Regions from separate parts of the Alteromonas sp. KUL150 genome, predicted to be linked through region 2. Evidence: predicted binding sites of a transcription regulator. Region 2 holds the regulator's gene; each other region holds the start of a gene.
The links. The regulator sigma-54, encoded in region 2, starts transcription at its own class of promoters, with help from an activator protein. The targets are predictions, from matches to a motif close to GTTGGCACGNNNNTNGNNT.
Positions count from the first base shown of each region.

Region 1 (5,198 bases), on a different contig from region 2:
AGACATAATCGGATTGTTTAAATGATTGCGCCATGATGAGGAACTTAACTTCGACATTGTTCACTGCAAAAGCTAATTCGTCAGGCCGATAGGCAGGGTTTAAGCACACCATAATTGCGCCAATGCGAGCGGTGGCCATTTGAACGAGTGACCACTCTATATTGTTAGGCGACCAAATACCGACGCGATCACCGGGTTTTACGCCATCACTGAGTAACCCACAAGCGACGCTTTCTACTTGTTCCCAATATTCTCGATATGACCATCTAACATTTTGGTGTCTCACAACGATAGCTAAATTATTTGAATAATTGTCGACAATACGTTTTAAGTATTGCCCAATGGTCAACGATGTTAGTTCTGTGTTGGTAGGGCCATTGTACTCACTTTTTATTAGAGGAAATGAAGTTTCTAGCAGGGTTGTTGAATCCGTCATAACTTGTCTCCATATGCTTTCGCATCTACTTTTTAGTTGCATAACTATCGTTAGTTCACGCGATTTATGTTCAAGGCGTTGGCCACAAATAGATGTTTACCTTGCGTGAAAAATAGTGGCGTAAACAACTACTTCGAACTTTATTAACAATAGGTTTGCAAAATGGTTTTGTCGACAAGATGTTAGTCGTATATGGTGTTATGTACCGATGAATTTCGATGATTCGTCTCAGTCAGTAAAAGATACTGAGGAAATGGAAAGCATATTTGACAGGATTTTGACACTTATACGAAAAGGCTTCGCAATGTAACGAAGCCTTGAATAAAACCAGAGTATTGGACTTATATTGACCTATTCCGCATCAAGGTTTTTATAATAAGTTCTATACTCGATACGTGTAATGTATTTATCATCGTTTTCGTCCATAGACTCGAAGTCACCCTCTAGCTTGGCGGCTTCTAGTTCGGTTTTACTAATTTTACCGTCACTGTCCATGTCTATTTTTGTGAATTTGTCGTCTGCGCTTGCTGACATTTCAGTGCGCAATTCCTTATTCTTCTCGGAGATCATTTCGCCGTCATCTTTCGAGAATAGTTCAGGGTTCCCTTTTTCTCTTAACATTGCATCATTAGTGCCTTCGGTCTGGACCTGTGTAATTATTTCGTCACTAAACATTGAAGGCTTTTCGTCAACAAATGCATTAAACTCAGCGCGACTCACCATACTGTCGCCATCGGTATCCATTTTAGACACTAATTGACTATTCATAACACCAGACGACTCCGAGCCGACGATGTAACCATTACTATCCTTGTCTAGGGCATCAAAGCCCATTGAAATTTTTTCTTCGTGATGTCCTGCGAAAGCTGAGGCAGAAAGTGTGGCAGTAATAACTGCACTGGTAATCAAACTAAATTTTGTGATCTTCATAATCAAATTCCTTCTGTTTTTTCATTGCGAACGCGGGCTCTCAATTGCCCTAACCACTAAATGGAACGCATGTTGATGAAGTTGTGACTTCACTCAAACCGATTTAGTTACTCATAGTGTTTTATTCACTTGTTGTGCCAAAGGATTAAGTTTATGAAAAGTAAGGATAAGAAGATTTTATTAACTTCAGAGAGCAACGTGTTTTTGTTAATTTGTCACATCATCTGAAAGATGTTCATACAAAATATTTACGCCTAAAACAAGGTTAGCTGGTCGTTAGCGATGTGTTCAAAGCTTGCACCGATGAGCGGTAAGATACTATCTGCTATAGGTTGAATTTGTTTTTCGATGTAGTGATCATAGTGTAATGGTGCAGACACCGTCTCTATCGTTTGCGGGCCTTGAACCGTAACAACATATGCTATTGTGGTATTCGATTGATAGCGTAAGGGCAAGCCCTGCTCCCTGAAAAGTTCATCGGCACGTCTCGCTGCTTTCACATGAGGTGGAAGGGACTTGGTGTAGGATGATAGGGGCTTTCGCAAACGCTTTTTGTAAACCAATTCATCGTCCATTTGCCCTGATTTGACCGCATTTAGCGTGTCGCTAATGTACTTTTCTATTGGCTGGCCTGAAAATACTTTCTTATACAACTGATATTGAAAAGACTTTGCTAAGGTAGTCCAGTCAGAGCGCACATTTTCTAAGCCTTTAAAAATGAGTTCGTCACCCCTCATTCCCGCGTAGCGTTTTTTACTCCCTTCCGTTGAGCCTCTGATTGTAGGCATAAAAAACGTAGAAAAATGCGATTCAAACTCAATTTCCAAATGACAATCTATCTCGAAACGCTCCCTTAGCAATGCCGTCCATTTCTTATTGATAATTTCAGCAAGCTTTATTCCTGTCTTTCCTGGTGAACCTAAAGTGTCATTTCCTTCCACGTGGACAAAGGTTGAGTCGGTATCGCCGTAAATAACTTGATAACCTAACTCTTCAATCCATCCGGCAGTAGTCTGCATGATCTCATGACCACGAAGGGTAATTGAACTGGCGAGTCGTGGGTCGTAAAAAGGGCAGCCGCCGCTGCCTAATACACCATAAAATGAGTTCATTAATATCTTAATGGCTTGTGAGCGCGGGGAATCCTTTTGTTTTTTTGCTTCGTCACGTTGAAGCCAGAGATTTTCGATAATTGCTGGAAGAAAGTGGATGGTTCGACTAAATACTGCACCTTTGAAGCCCTCAATCGCGTTCTCCGGTGACTTCAATCCTTCTGCCAATCCCACAGGATCTATTTTAAATGTTCGTATGATAGACGGGTACAAGCTCTTAAAATCGAGAACTAAGACATCTTTATAAAGGCCTGGCTGGGAACGCATAACGTATCCCCCTGGGCTTGCCAGCCCTCCATTTTCTGGTCTAACACCAGCGACATAGGCACGGCGATGGAGCTTGGGTAGGTAAACATTGAGAAACGCCGCCACTGATCCGCCCGGCCTGCTCATATCGAGGCCGGTTAACGTGCTTCGTAAAGCGAGGAAGTCGATAAACTGCGTTTTTTCCTGAATACGGTTTACCAGTTCTGTGTCTTTGAAGTTATAGTTCGCTAATGCAATAGGATCTTCATAATATAGGCGCTTTATAGCAGCAAGTTTGTCGCTTTCTTGAATAAGCTTGTTTTCACCCAGTAATGCTTCTGAAACGTGATCAAGTGAATAAGACTCAAACTGGTAAGTCATGGTTTTCAATGCTTCAATACCATCGATAACGCAGCGACCGGGTACATCGACCAGAGTCTGGTCCTCCCATTGCCGCACTGAAGCCTCCCGCGAGCGGCGTCCAATATTGAAATTTAAGTTATTCGCTTTCGTTCTACGAGCAAGCACAGCCATATCAAACTGCTTAACATTCCACCCTAAGATAATGTCAGGGTCGAATGTTGTTATATGCGTGAAAAATGCATTAAGAAGCTCTCGTTCAGATTCGACAACGATAAGTTGATAGGGATTTTCCTTCGCCGCGGTGAACTGGTGTTTAGAAAAACCAGGAGGACAAACCAGTATTACAATATTCAATCCGTCACCGGACAAAGCAATGCTGAACAGTTCTTCGTTTTCGCTACATTCAATATCTATGCTGAGGGATGAAAATGTCGTTCTATACTCGCAAGATCTTATTTGTACATTTTCGATGGTATCAATAAGCGGTTCATTATTTTTACTCTCAGAATTAAGCGCAGGAGCAACGAATTCAACGGCGCCATAAACAAACCGCTCCATCAGATAACGGTCGGCCACCCTAATATCAGCCTCATATAAAATAATGTCTTTTTCCCGCGCCAATTGACGCAACTGATGCATTTGAGTTTCCGTTTTGGTCTTGACGGTCGCTACTTTGGTTTGTTCTAGGGTGTAAAAACCATCGTCGGAAACGAAGAGTTTAAGCGAGATATGATCTGCTAGCTCTCTTAGTAACGGCTCCTGCTCTTCTGCTACAAAACAAGTGGGATTTTGGGGGGACGAGATGAGCTTCACAATTTGCTTTGCAGTTTTTACCCACAGTTCTACATACACTTTGCCCCGCACTGTGAACGTGCTTTTATTGAGTATGAAACCTTGATGTATTGAAGTGCTTGGCATGATTCCGTTTAGAGAAAGCGACATTTTATAAGATGAGATACTGATGACTCTTGTATTCGTCAACAAGCCACCACTCTTGAGTATACCGTTTGTTATCACCAACTCCTATAGTTCTCTATTCGACAGATATGTTTGTCTTTACGTAGGGAGCGAGGTAGAAACGTAGTACTTTGAGCGGTTTTCTTTGGTGATGACATTTAAGGTTACTTAGATGAATAACCGAAACATTGGCTAAAAACTTCAGCGAGGGCGGTATGGAATATCTATATGACAAGCAGGTAGAACCTGGCGAGTTTATAGAAATTGCGGAAGGAGTATTATGGCTAACTATGCCTTTACCTTTCGACCTAGACCATATTAACCTTTATTTGTTAAAAGGCGAGGGCGGCTGGGTGGTGCTTGACACTGGCATAGGAACCTCCACAACGAAATCACTATGGCTGCGTATTTTTGAACAGTTAAACGCACCCATTGTCGGTGTGATTGTGACGCATCTACATCCTGACCATGTTGGGTTAGCGGGGTGGATTGCTGACACGTACAACGTCCCGTTTTATATGACGCAAACCGAGTATTTTACGGCCAGAGCTTTTTCTGCCGGTAGAAATGGGGCAACAAATGAAAGAGATATACTTTATTATCAACGTGCCGGTCTTGATGATGCCTTAATTGAAAAACTGACTGCAGGAGATGGGAATGGCTACAGTAGCGTTGTGTCTCCCTTGCCAATCAGCTACACACGACTTAAAGATGGTATGACGTTGTCTCTAGGAAAGGATGAATGGAAAGTAATTATCGGCCGTGGTCACTCTCCAGAGCACGCATGTCTTTTTAACGAAAGGAAGAATATTTTAATTTCAGGCGATCACATCCTACCTATTATTACCCCTAACATTGGTGCCTATTCCACAGAGCCCGATGCAAATACCTTAGATGATTATTTGAGTACCTTGCCTCAATTTAAATTGCTGCCAAAAGACGTCACTGTACTACCAGCTCACAAGTTACCATTTGTCGGTCTACATGAAAGGGTCGATACGCTTATAGAGCATCACCACGAACATTTAAAGGCATTGCTTGAAGCTTGTGAACGCCCTCAAACGGTGGTAGCACTGCTGCCCGTTATGTTTAAACGAAAGTTATCAAGCCGAAATATGGTCTTTGCAGTAGCAGAATGCCTGTCTCATTTAAAT
Region 1 covers NZ_BLIJ01000066.1:1,325-6,522, forward strand. The annotation lists gene GVO62_RS15545 (AMP-binding protein) at 1-436, opposite strand, end outside; gene GVO62_RS15550 (EF-hand domain-containing protein) at 788-1,366, opposite strand; gene GVO62_RS15555 (DNA polymerase II) at 1,621-4,005, opposite strand; gene GVO62_RS15560 (MBL fold metallo-hydrolase) at 4,260-5,198, shown strand, end outside.
Region 1: GVO62_RS15550 (EF-hand domain-containing protein) is a predicted target of sigma-54. The motif match lies at 1,490-1,508, and genes of this name have one in related genera.

Region 2 (5,198 bases):
TGGAAGAGGAGCCAGAAGCGCAGAGCAGTGGTGAAAATGACGCATTAAAGCCCACTTATAAAGCGAAAAATTTAACCACGACCCTCTACAATCAAGAGGGGGAGCTGAACCATAAGGTTTTTGCTGAATCAATGGAGCATTACGACCAACTAGGTTTTGTCTTGTTTCAACAACCTAGATATACCCTTTATACCGAAAATGCAACGTCTCCTTGGGTTGTTACGGCTAAAGAAGGCACACTCTACAACAACGAGCTTATTCAGCTGGAAAATCGCGTTGTTATTGAGAACCAAACGAGCGATGATTTTGTCCAAAGCTTATCAACCGAATATATTCAAATAAATTTGGACACCAAACAAATGACTTCTGACCAGCCCGTTGAAATACAAGGTACTCAGTACGTTATTTTGAGCAATGGGTTTAACGCGAATTTACGCACACAAGAATACGAGCTATTAGATCATGTACAAACCACTTATTCCCCTAGCAACTAGCCTTTTTCTTGCCATCGCTAGCGGTGCGGTGATCGCGAGCGAAGACGACTTTTCGCAGCCCATAAAAATAGGTTCAAACACCCAGTTTATTGATGGGAAAAACAAGACTGCACTTTATAAAGAAGACGTTCTCATCACACAGGGTTCACTACTGATTGAAGCGGACGAAGTTGAAGTTATCGCCAGTGAAGGTAGCGGTCGTGAAATTTTCATCGCTAGAGGCAAACCGGCGAGCTACTCTCAAACTTTAGAAGACGGCACGCCTGTTTCGGCAAAAGCCAATGAAATTCGTTACGAGGTTATTAACCGCACCATTTCTCTCGCTGGCAATGCCGAACTTCAGCAAGACACGAGTAAAGTGCAAGGTGACAACATTACATTTGATATGATTACCGAGCAATTGCTTGCTACTGGCGGCAGCGGAGAAGATGGTGAAGGTCGCGTTACGACGGTATTTACGCCTGACACCATTCGTAAAACATCGAAAAAGCAAGACAAAGATAGTGAGGACAACAAATAGCCATGGCCACTCTTAGCGCAACTAACCTTGCTAAGGCTTATAAATCTCGTCAAGTGGTGAGAGACGTTAGCCTTTCTGTTTCTACAGGGCAAATTGTTGGTCTTCTTGGTCCAAACGGCGCTGGTAAGACCACCACGTTTTATATGATTGTAGGTCTGGTACCCCTGGACAAAGGCAAGATTGAAATTGACGAAAACGAGCTCACTCATCAACCCATGCATGAGCGCGCACGCCGCGGAATTGGCTACCTTCCACAAGAGGCATCAATATTTAGAAAGTTGACCGTTCACGAAAATATCATGGCAATTTTGCAAACTCGTAAAGATTTAAATTCACACCAGCAAGAAGAAGAAGCTGACGCACTACTTGATGAATTTAATATCAACCATATACGTAATAGTGCGGGTATGAGTTTGTCGGGTGGTGAGCGACGCCGGGTGGAGATAGCACGAGCGTTAGCGGCAAATCCACAATTTATTTTATTAGACGAACCATTCGCTGGTGTTGATCCAATATCAGTTAATGATATAAAGAAGATAATACAACATCTTCGTGATAGAGGAATTGGTATCCTTATCACTGACCATAACGTACGAGAAACATTGGATGTTTGCGAAAAAGCGTACATTGTGAGTCATGGCGAGCTTATTGCGCAAGGAACAGCGGAACAGGTTTTAAGTAATCAAAAAGTAAGGGATGTATACCTAGGCGAACAATTCAGGCTATAGTTAATGTAACCGAATTGTCATTTTTCAATTTCGCTCTGGTATATTCAATTTAGAGCATTTAAATAAGACGTAGATGAAACCATCTTTACAGCTAAAATTTAGCCAACAACTTACCATGACACCTCAGCTTCAGCAGGCTATTAAATTGCTGCAGCTGTCTACTCTTGATCTTCAACAGGAGATTCAAGAGGCGCTTGACTCTAACCCACTGTTAGAAGTTGAGGAAGGTAATGACGAGCCTCAATCAGAAAAGAACAATCTCGATAATGATGATGGAGCATCAGAAGCGTCTGCTACTGCATCAAGCGACACCCTGGAAGCCGGAGATGCGTTAGAAAAAAACGATCTCCCTGACGAGTTGCCTATCGACAGTACGTGGGATGAGTATTATTCCGCATCTTCAGCGCCAGCGCCAGGTCCATCAAGTGATGATGAACAGATTTTCCAAGGCGAAACTACTGACGATATTCAAGAACACCTTTCTTGGCAGATGCGCCTGACCCATTTCTCGGAAACTGACCGGGCAATTGCAACGGCGATTATTGACTCGATTGATGAATCTGGCTATCTAACCGTCTCTCTTGAAGAAATTCTTGATGCGGTAAACGATGATGACTTAGAAGAGCCTATAGAGATGGACGAAGTAGAGTGCGTATTAAAGCGTATTCAAATGTTCGACCCCATTGGTTCTGGTTCACGGACACCTCAAGAGTGTTTAATGGTTCAGCTTCGCCAATTTTCAGACGATACGCCGTGGCTCGCTGAAGCGAAGCAGTTAATCGAAGAGTACTCTGACCTTCTTAGTAGCAAAGACTATCGCACGTTAATGCGTAAGAGTCGCCTGAAGGAAGATCAGCTGCGTGAGGCTATGCGTTTGTTACAAACCTTGAATCCTCGCCCAGGTAGTGCTTTAGTTACTAAAGAGCCTGAATATGTTATTCCTGATGTTTCAGTCGCCAAAAAGAATGGTCGTTGGGTGGTAGAATTAAACCCCGACAGCCTGCCTAAATTAAGCGTGAATCAACAGTACGCTGCGATGAGTCGTCGTGCAAAGAACAGTAGCGACTCTCAATTCATCCGCTCACACATGCAAGAAGCCAAGTGGTTCATAAAGAGCCTAGAGTCACGCAATGAAACCCTGATGAAGGTTGCGAATTGCATTGTGCAGCAGCAGATGGGTTTTTTCGAGCACGGCCCGGAAATGATGAAACCAATGGTGTTAAATGATGTCGCAGAAATGGTAGATATGCACGAATCGACTATTTCTCGTGTGACGACGCAAAAATACATGCACACACCACGTGGTATTTTTGAACTGAAGTACTTCTTTTCAAGTCACGTTGCGACAGAGTCTGGTGGTGAGTGTTCATCCACCGCTATTCGAGCATTGATCAAGAAGCTGGTGGCCGCTGAAAATGTTAGCAAGCCGCTAAGTGATAGCAAGATTGCTTCATTGTTGGCCGAGCAAGGCATAAAAGTCGCTCGGCGGACAATAGCAAAATACCGGGAATCGTTATCGATCCCGCCGTCGAACCAACGCAAAAGCCTTATTTAAACGGGCTCTATAATATAAGGAAGACGAAATATGCAAATCAACCTTACTGGTCATCATGTCGAAATCACCGACTCTTTGCGTAATTATGTCGATACGAAGTTCAGCAAACTTGAACGTCACTTTGATCACATTTCTAATGTGCATGTCATCCTGAACGTTGAAAAATTAAATCAAAAAGCCGAAGCGACTGTTCATTTAAGTGGCGCAGAAGTATTCGCATCCTCAGAAAACACCGACATGTATGCGGCGATTGACAGCATGGTTGATAAACTCGACCGGCAAGTAATCAAGCATAAGGAAAAACTGAAAAAACATTAGTAGTTAATTAAGCATGGACATACAAGCCATCGTAAGTCTGGACCGCACTGAATGTGCGGTTCAGTGTAATAGTAAAAAACGAATTCTTGAGATAATCGCAGATATTGCCGCCAAAAATAATGAGAACATCGACTCGGCGACGGTACTCAACAGTCTAATGTCTCGAGAGCGTATGGGAAGCACGGGTATCGGTAACGGTATTGCCTTGCCTCACGGACGTTTAGCGGGTCTCGATAAAGTAATTGCAATTGTCGTAACCTGTACACCGGCTATAGATTTTGACGCCTTAGATGAAAAGCCGGTAGATATATTTTTTGCTTTACTGGTTCCTGAAGAGCAAACCGAAGGGCATTTACAAACCTTGGCAACAGTTGCCGGTAAACTGAGCGACAAAGAGACGATTAAGGCAATACGCCGCGCTACAAAGAGCGATGAGATCCTCTCTGCATTATGTTAATTTCTAATGCCCGTTTGTATTTGGGCAATTGAGCCGTTTCAATCGATAACGCAAACAAGATAAAACCAGTCTATTAGGGAGAAATGAGGTGAAGCTGATTATAATCAGTGGTCGTTCGGGTTCTGGTAAATCTGTGGCGCTACGAGCACTAGAAGATTTAGGCTATTACTGTGTTGACAACATTCCGGTAAATCTACTCCCTACCCTCACTCACACGGTTGTTGATGAATACGATCAAGTCGCGGTGAGTATTGATGTCAGAAATTTACCTAAGAACCCTGATGACCTAGTCGAGATACTTGATTATCTACCCTCATCTTGGTCGATGACGATTGTTTATATCGACGCAAGCGACGATGTACTCGTCAAACGCTTTAGCGAAACCCGTCGTCTTCATCCTCTCGCCAAACTTAACAAATCACTTTTTGAGGCAATAAAAGCCGAATCTGCACTACTTGCGCCTATTGTAGAAAGAGCAGACCTGTATTTAGATACTGATAAGCTAACAATACATCAACTCGCGGAGTTAATTCGAGAGCGCATTCTTGGTAAAAAAAGCTCTCGTCTTGTATTGGTATTTGAATCATTTGGCTTCAAACACGGTATACCAAAAGACGCCGACTATGTTTTTGACGCACGCTTTCTACCAAACCCTCATTGGGAGCCCGACCTTAAGCACCTTACTGGCCTTGATGCACCGGTAGAAGTCTTCTTAGGCTCACAACCAGTGGTAACCAAGTTCATTTGGCAAATTCAAAACCTGATAACCACATGGCTACCTCATTTAGAGCGCAACAACCGAAGCTATGTCACCGTCGCAATAGGGTGTACCGGCGGGCAGCACCGCTCGGTATATATCGCTCAGACTTTATCTAAAACCTTCGGCGAAATTCATCCAGATGTTCAAATTCGCCATAGGGAGTTAAACCAATAATGACGATTCAAAAAACGCTCACTATTGTAAACAAGCTCGGCCTGCATGCTAGAGCAGCTACACAGCTTGTTAAACTTGCAAATCAATTTGACGCCAAGATCATTCTGAAAAAAGGCGACAAGGAAGCCGACGCCAGTAGTGTTCTTGGCTTAATGATGCTGGAAAGTCATCAGGGTGAGCAAGTCGATGTTA
Region 2 covers NZ_BLIJ01000033.1:57,781-62,978, reverse strand. The annotation lists gene lptC (LPS export ABC transporter periplasmic protein LptC) at 1-494, shown strand, start outside; gene lptA (lipopolysaccharide transport periplasmic protein LptA) at 463-1,014, shown strand; gene lptB (LPS export ABC transporter ATP-binding protein) at 1,017-1,742, shown strand; gene GVO62_RS07430 (RNA polymerase factor sigma-54) at 1,816-3,297, shown strand; gene hpf (ribosome hibernation promoting factor) at 3,328-3,615, shown strand; gene ptsN (PTS IIA-like nitrogen regulatory protein PtsN) at 3,629-4,072, shown strand; gene rapZ (RNase adapter RapZ) at 4,161-5,006, shown strand; gene GVO62_RS07410 (HPr family phosphocarrier protein) at 5,006-5,198, shown strand, end outside.

Region 3 (5,198 bases), on a different contig from region 2:
TTAGACATGTTCCGCATAATTTTATCTTTAAGTTCTTCATCGGCGCCTTTAATCGCCTTAAGCAGCGCGTCTTGCTGAACTTCTCGCAGAATCGCTTGAATACCTTTGTCGTCCACATCGACCAAGTTGTCGAATACGAACATAAGGTCCTGAATCTGTTGACTCATTTCTTCGTCCTGCTCGCGGATAGCATCCATGAGCTGGCCTTCTATCGCCGTATCGAGATAGTTCATGATGTTCGCAGCTGACTTCAAGCCGCCCATTTTGGCTGCTTGCGTTCCGGCTTGACCTGCAAACTGTTTCTCCATGATCTCGTTAAGTTCTTGTAGCGCCGCTGGCTGAACTTCTTCGAGGTTAGCAATACGCATCAAGAGGTCTAATCTAACTTTTTCCGGGAACTGCGCCAAAATTTCCGCGCTCTGCTCCGGCTCTAAGTAAGATAATACAATAGTTTGAATCTGCGGGTGCTCGTTGCGAATTATGCTGGCCACCTGCTTAGAGTCCATCCATTTAAGTGAATCTAGACCTTTAGCGCCGCTACCCATGAGGATTTGGTCGATTAGATTCGCTGCTTTATCTTCACCTAAAGCTGCAGTAAGCGCTCGCTTCACAAAGTCTTGGCTCTGGAAGCCTATCGTGCTGTAATTCTGAATCTCTTCAATAAAGTGTTTGTGAACTGACGTAATTTTGGTTTGCGTCATGTCGTCCACTTTGGCCATTTCAGCACCTAGTTTTTGAACCTGTTTTGGCTCTAGGTGCTTTAAAATTTGTGCCGCGTCTTCTTCAGATAAGCTCAGCAGTAAGATAGCCGCTTTTTCGACACCTTCTAATTTACTGACGTCATACGACGGCTCTGAAACATTGGCAAGTTCTTCAGCCATAATCTTATCTCACTACTCGTCTTGCATTAACCAGCCCTTCACTACTTGGGCTGATAATTCAGGTTCATTAGCCACTAGGGCGCGCACTGCTTTAAGTACATCTTCATCTTTGTGGAGGTCTGGTAACATCAGCGAGCCGTCAGGCGCGAAGCCAACCTGCCCCTCATCGAAGTCTGACGTTAACATGCTAATGGTGTCATCACCTAAATCAAGACCTTCATCAGCATCAAACTCATCGGCCTCGTTAGACTCGTCAGGGTTGATTAGACGACGCAGCATTGGACGAATTACAAAGATGATAAGCACTATTATAACCAAGCCACCAACAACTAGCTTAAGAATTGGCAGAAATCCTGGTTGCTCCCAAAGCGGCACATCCTCAATTTCCCCTGCGTCCATGCGAGTAAACGGAACACTGACGACTTCTAGCGAGTCACCACGTGTGACATCGAAACCGATACCACCTTGTAAAAGTCTGCGAATATTTAAAAGTTCTTCCTGTTTGCGCGGCGTCGGTGTCATAGCGCCGTCTTCACCAGCGACTTGAGTATAGTCGACGGCAACGGACACACTTAGTCTTCTAATAACGCCGGTTTGCTTTTTGGTATGGCTAATTGTGGTATCAAGCTCGTAATTACGTGTTGACTCTTTTGCGGTACGACCTGGCATTGTTTGCTGAGTACCACCGCCTGCGTTCTCGGGAATAGTAGAGTCAAGTGGAGGTTGGTTTGATAGCGCGCCTGGTATGCCACCAACGCCGCCACCCACGCTATTCTCTTCCATTATCATTTCACTTCGAACCGCGGGAAGGTCTGGATTATAACTACGCTGTGTTTGTTCAATGGCGGTAAAGTCCATTGCCACATCGGCTTGAGCGGTATAGTTTCCGATACCAAGAACGGGTATCAAGATGGCGTCAATTTTTTCTAAGTACTCTTGCTCGCGCTGGCGCTCAATTTCATATTCTTTTCTTGCACGAGAACTCAGTGAGTCTTGTGAACCAGAGTTAAGCAAACGGCCGTTGCTGTCGGTGACCGTCACTTTTGAAGGCTCCATGTTTTGCACGGCAGACGCTACGATATCAACAACAGCGTCCACTTCCTCACCAGCAATCACTGCACCGCGCTTCGCCGTTAAAACAACCGTGGCCGACGCTTTCTTTTCTCTGCGCGCAAATACATTTTCTTTTGGCATCGCCAAGAGAACACGTGCTTTTTGAATACTGGCGATATCTTCGATAGTAGCGGCAATTTGTTGTTCTCGTGCGTGCTTCAGACGCTCCATTTCAACCCGCTGACTGACTCCAAATCCCATATCCTGCATGATGATATCGGTACCAGCATCAGATGTTTTTGTTAACCCTTGGCGGGTCATACCCAAACGTATATTTTGAAATTCATCGCTTTTTACGTAAACAATGTTTCCTTCAAGCTTGTATTCGATTTGGTTTGCGTCCATGTAATCCAGAGTTTCGATAAGCTCCTGGGTTTCCATTTTTGCAAGAGGACGATAATCTGGCTCTTGAGACCAAATAAGAATAAAAATAGCAATGGCCACACAGATAACGAGTACAACGACCAATGCCATTTGACGCATCATGTCAGCACTGCCCAACGTATCCATAAATCCAGATTTATTTTCCGGCTCGTTGTCTACCGTTTGATTTTGATCAGGAACCGTTAGGTTTGTACCTGTTGCTTCAGCCATAACCTACTCCACCTATACCGGCATGTTCATTATTGTTTTATAGGCTTCAAGTACTTTATTTCGTACTTGAACGGTCGCTTCAAAGGCAATGCCTGACTTTTCTTTCGTTAGCATTACCTGCGCTAAGCTAAGGCTAGGGTCCCCCATTTCAAAGCGTTGTTGTACGTCTTTGGACTCTAGCTGCATACTGTTCACGCCATCTACCGCATTTTTAAGCATGGTCGAGAAATCACTTGCAGAGCTATTGATCTCATTAAGCGACTGCTGCTGTTGAGGCTCATTAACTTGAAGACGAGTTTGTCCAATCATGTTTTGCATTTCTTGATACAAACTATTGGCTTTAACGTCCATACCTACTCCTAGTGTTTCTTTGATAACCGCCTAATTGATGGCGAAACGCATTATATAGAAGCGATTTTGCAAGGGCCTTGCCAACTTTTAAAACCCATTAAAATCATAAGGATAGAAAGCAAGAAAGGAGAAAAGCCAAATTAATGACGTTGTTTCAAGGAGCGGGAACAAAAAACCGCCGCCTTCTACACAACAGAGGCGACGGAAAGATAGTTAAAAGAACGATGGATGGAGCCGCTAGCCCTTACGCGGGTACTTCAATGCCGTCTTCACGCATTCGAGCAAGCTTATAGCGAAGGGTTCGGGGGCTAATACCTAGCTTTTCAGCCACGTCTTTTCGTTTACCGTTACACGATACAAGTGTATCAAGGATAATTTGATGCTCTTGATAACGAAGCTCAGAGCCTAGTTTGCTGTCTTCAACATGTTCTTGTACCGCCTCTAACGGTGCGGACATATCTTCATCAATCATAAGATCTGTGGCGTCTATTTCCTTATTTTCACACAAGATTAATGCACGCTGTACAACGTTTTCGAGCTCCCGCACGTTACCTGGCCAAGCATATTGAGACAGCTTATTACGCGCAGCAGCGCTCAAGCGTATTGTGCCTAACCCTTGCGAACTGGCGTGACGCTGGACTAAATGCTCAGCAAGAGGAACAATATCGCCTGGACGTTCACACAATGGTCGCCATTCAATCGGAAATACATTCAAGCGGTAGTATAAGTCCTCTCTGAACTCTCCCGCATCCACCGCCTTTCTTAAGTCTCTGTTGCTCGTGGCAATGACACGCACATTGAGTTTTACGGTTTTGCGGCCACCTAGTCGCTCAACTTCACGCTCTTGTAATACACGAAGGAGTTTAGCTTGCAGCGCCAAATCCATTTCGGTGATTTCATCAAGCAACAGCGTACCGTCTTGGGCTTGCTCAAACTTACCAGGGCACGCTTGAATAGCTCCGGTAAACGCGCCTTTTTCATAGCCAAACAGTGTAGCCTCAAGCATGTTTTCAGGAATTGCTGCACAGTTAATGGCAACAAAAGGAGCATCATTTCGCGGCGACTGATCATGAATATAACGAGATAACACTTCTTTACCGGAACCACTAGGCCCCATTACCATCACAGTAGCGTCTGACTTTGCCACCTTACGGGAAAGCTCTAATAGCTTGAGACTTGAAGGGTCAGCTACAATCGGCGTGCGCGATATTATTTTTTGCGCAGGTGCATATCGCCCTACCAAATTAAGAAGAACTTCTGGCGCAAAAGGCTTCGAGAGGTAATCGGTCGCACCATCTCTCATAGCCTGAACAGCATCGTCGATAGTGGCGTATGCAGTCATTAGCAACACAGGCATGTTAGGATATTTCGCTTTGATGTTTTTCAAAAGCGTAAGTCCGCTCATATCGCCCATTTGAATATCGCTCACCACCAAATCGACAGCGTGTGATGACAACATTAAAAGCGCCTGCTCTGCACAGTCAGCCTCTACCACATTATAGTTGCCAAGCAACAGCGTATCCAGGAGTGCCTCGCGTAAACCTGCGTCATCTTCAACAATTAAAATAGTAGTTTTAGACATGATTTTCTCCTATGACTTACGCAACGTGAGTCAACGAATTTGACGATTGGGTATGGACTTTAAAAGGTAAAGAAATACTAAAGCAGGCACCGCCCTGAGGCATGTCTAAAACACTAAGTGTACCGTTATGTGCATTCACCACCGATTTTACGACCGCCAAGCCCAAACCCGTACCGTGTGTTTTGGTTGTAAAAAACGGCTCAAATATTTTGTGTTTTAGCGAGTCAGGGACGCCAGGTCCCTTATCAACAATAGCGATATTTAAGCGTTCATTATTCATCGTTGCATTGACAACGATTCGCTCGCCTTTGCCAGTGACCTGACTGGCATTATGAATAAGATTTAAAACCGCGCCTTGAAGTGCAGTGAGATTTCCCGTTAACGTTGCTTCTTGATCAAATCCAGAAAAGAGGAGGGATTGCTGTGCTTGCGTTATCATTGATTGAGCGCTTCCTTCAACTGACGCTAAAAGGTCGCTCAAACTAATATTAGTGACCACCTGCTCTTCCCCCGATTTTGCGAAAAGCAGCATGTCGTTAACCTGACTCTCTAACTCTTTAAGTCGATCGCTCAGTTTATTTGCAAATTGTGTTTGCGCCTCTTCCCCTAAGCCTTTACGAGTTAGATTTGAAGCGTAAAGCATGGCAGCAGAAAGTGGAGTGCGTATTTGATGCGCA
Region 3 covers NZ_BLIJ01000050.1:70,177-75,374, reverse strand. The annotation lists gene fliG (flagellar motor switch protein FliG) at 1-881, opposite strand, end outside; gene fliF (flagellar basal-body MS-ring/collar protein FliF) at 894-2,588, opposite strand; gene fliE (flagellar hook-basal body complex protein FliE) at 2,601-2,939, opposite strand; gene GVO62_RS11890 (sigma-54-dependent transcriptional regulator) at 3,184-4,521, opposite strand; gene GVO62_RS11885 (sensor histidine kinase) at 4,538-5,198, opposite strand, start outside.
Region 3: fliE (flagellar hook-basal body complex protein FliE) is a predicted target of sigma-54. The motif match lies at 3,006-3,024, and genes of this name have one in related genera.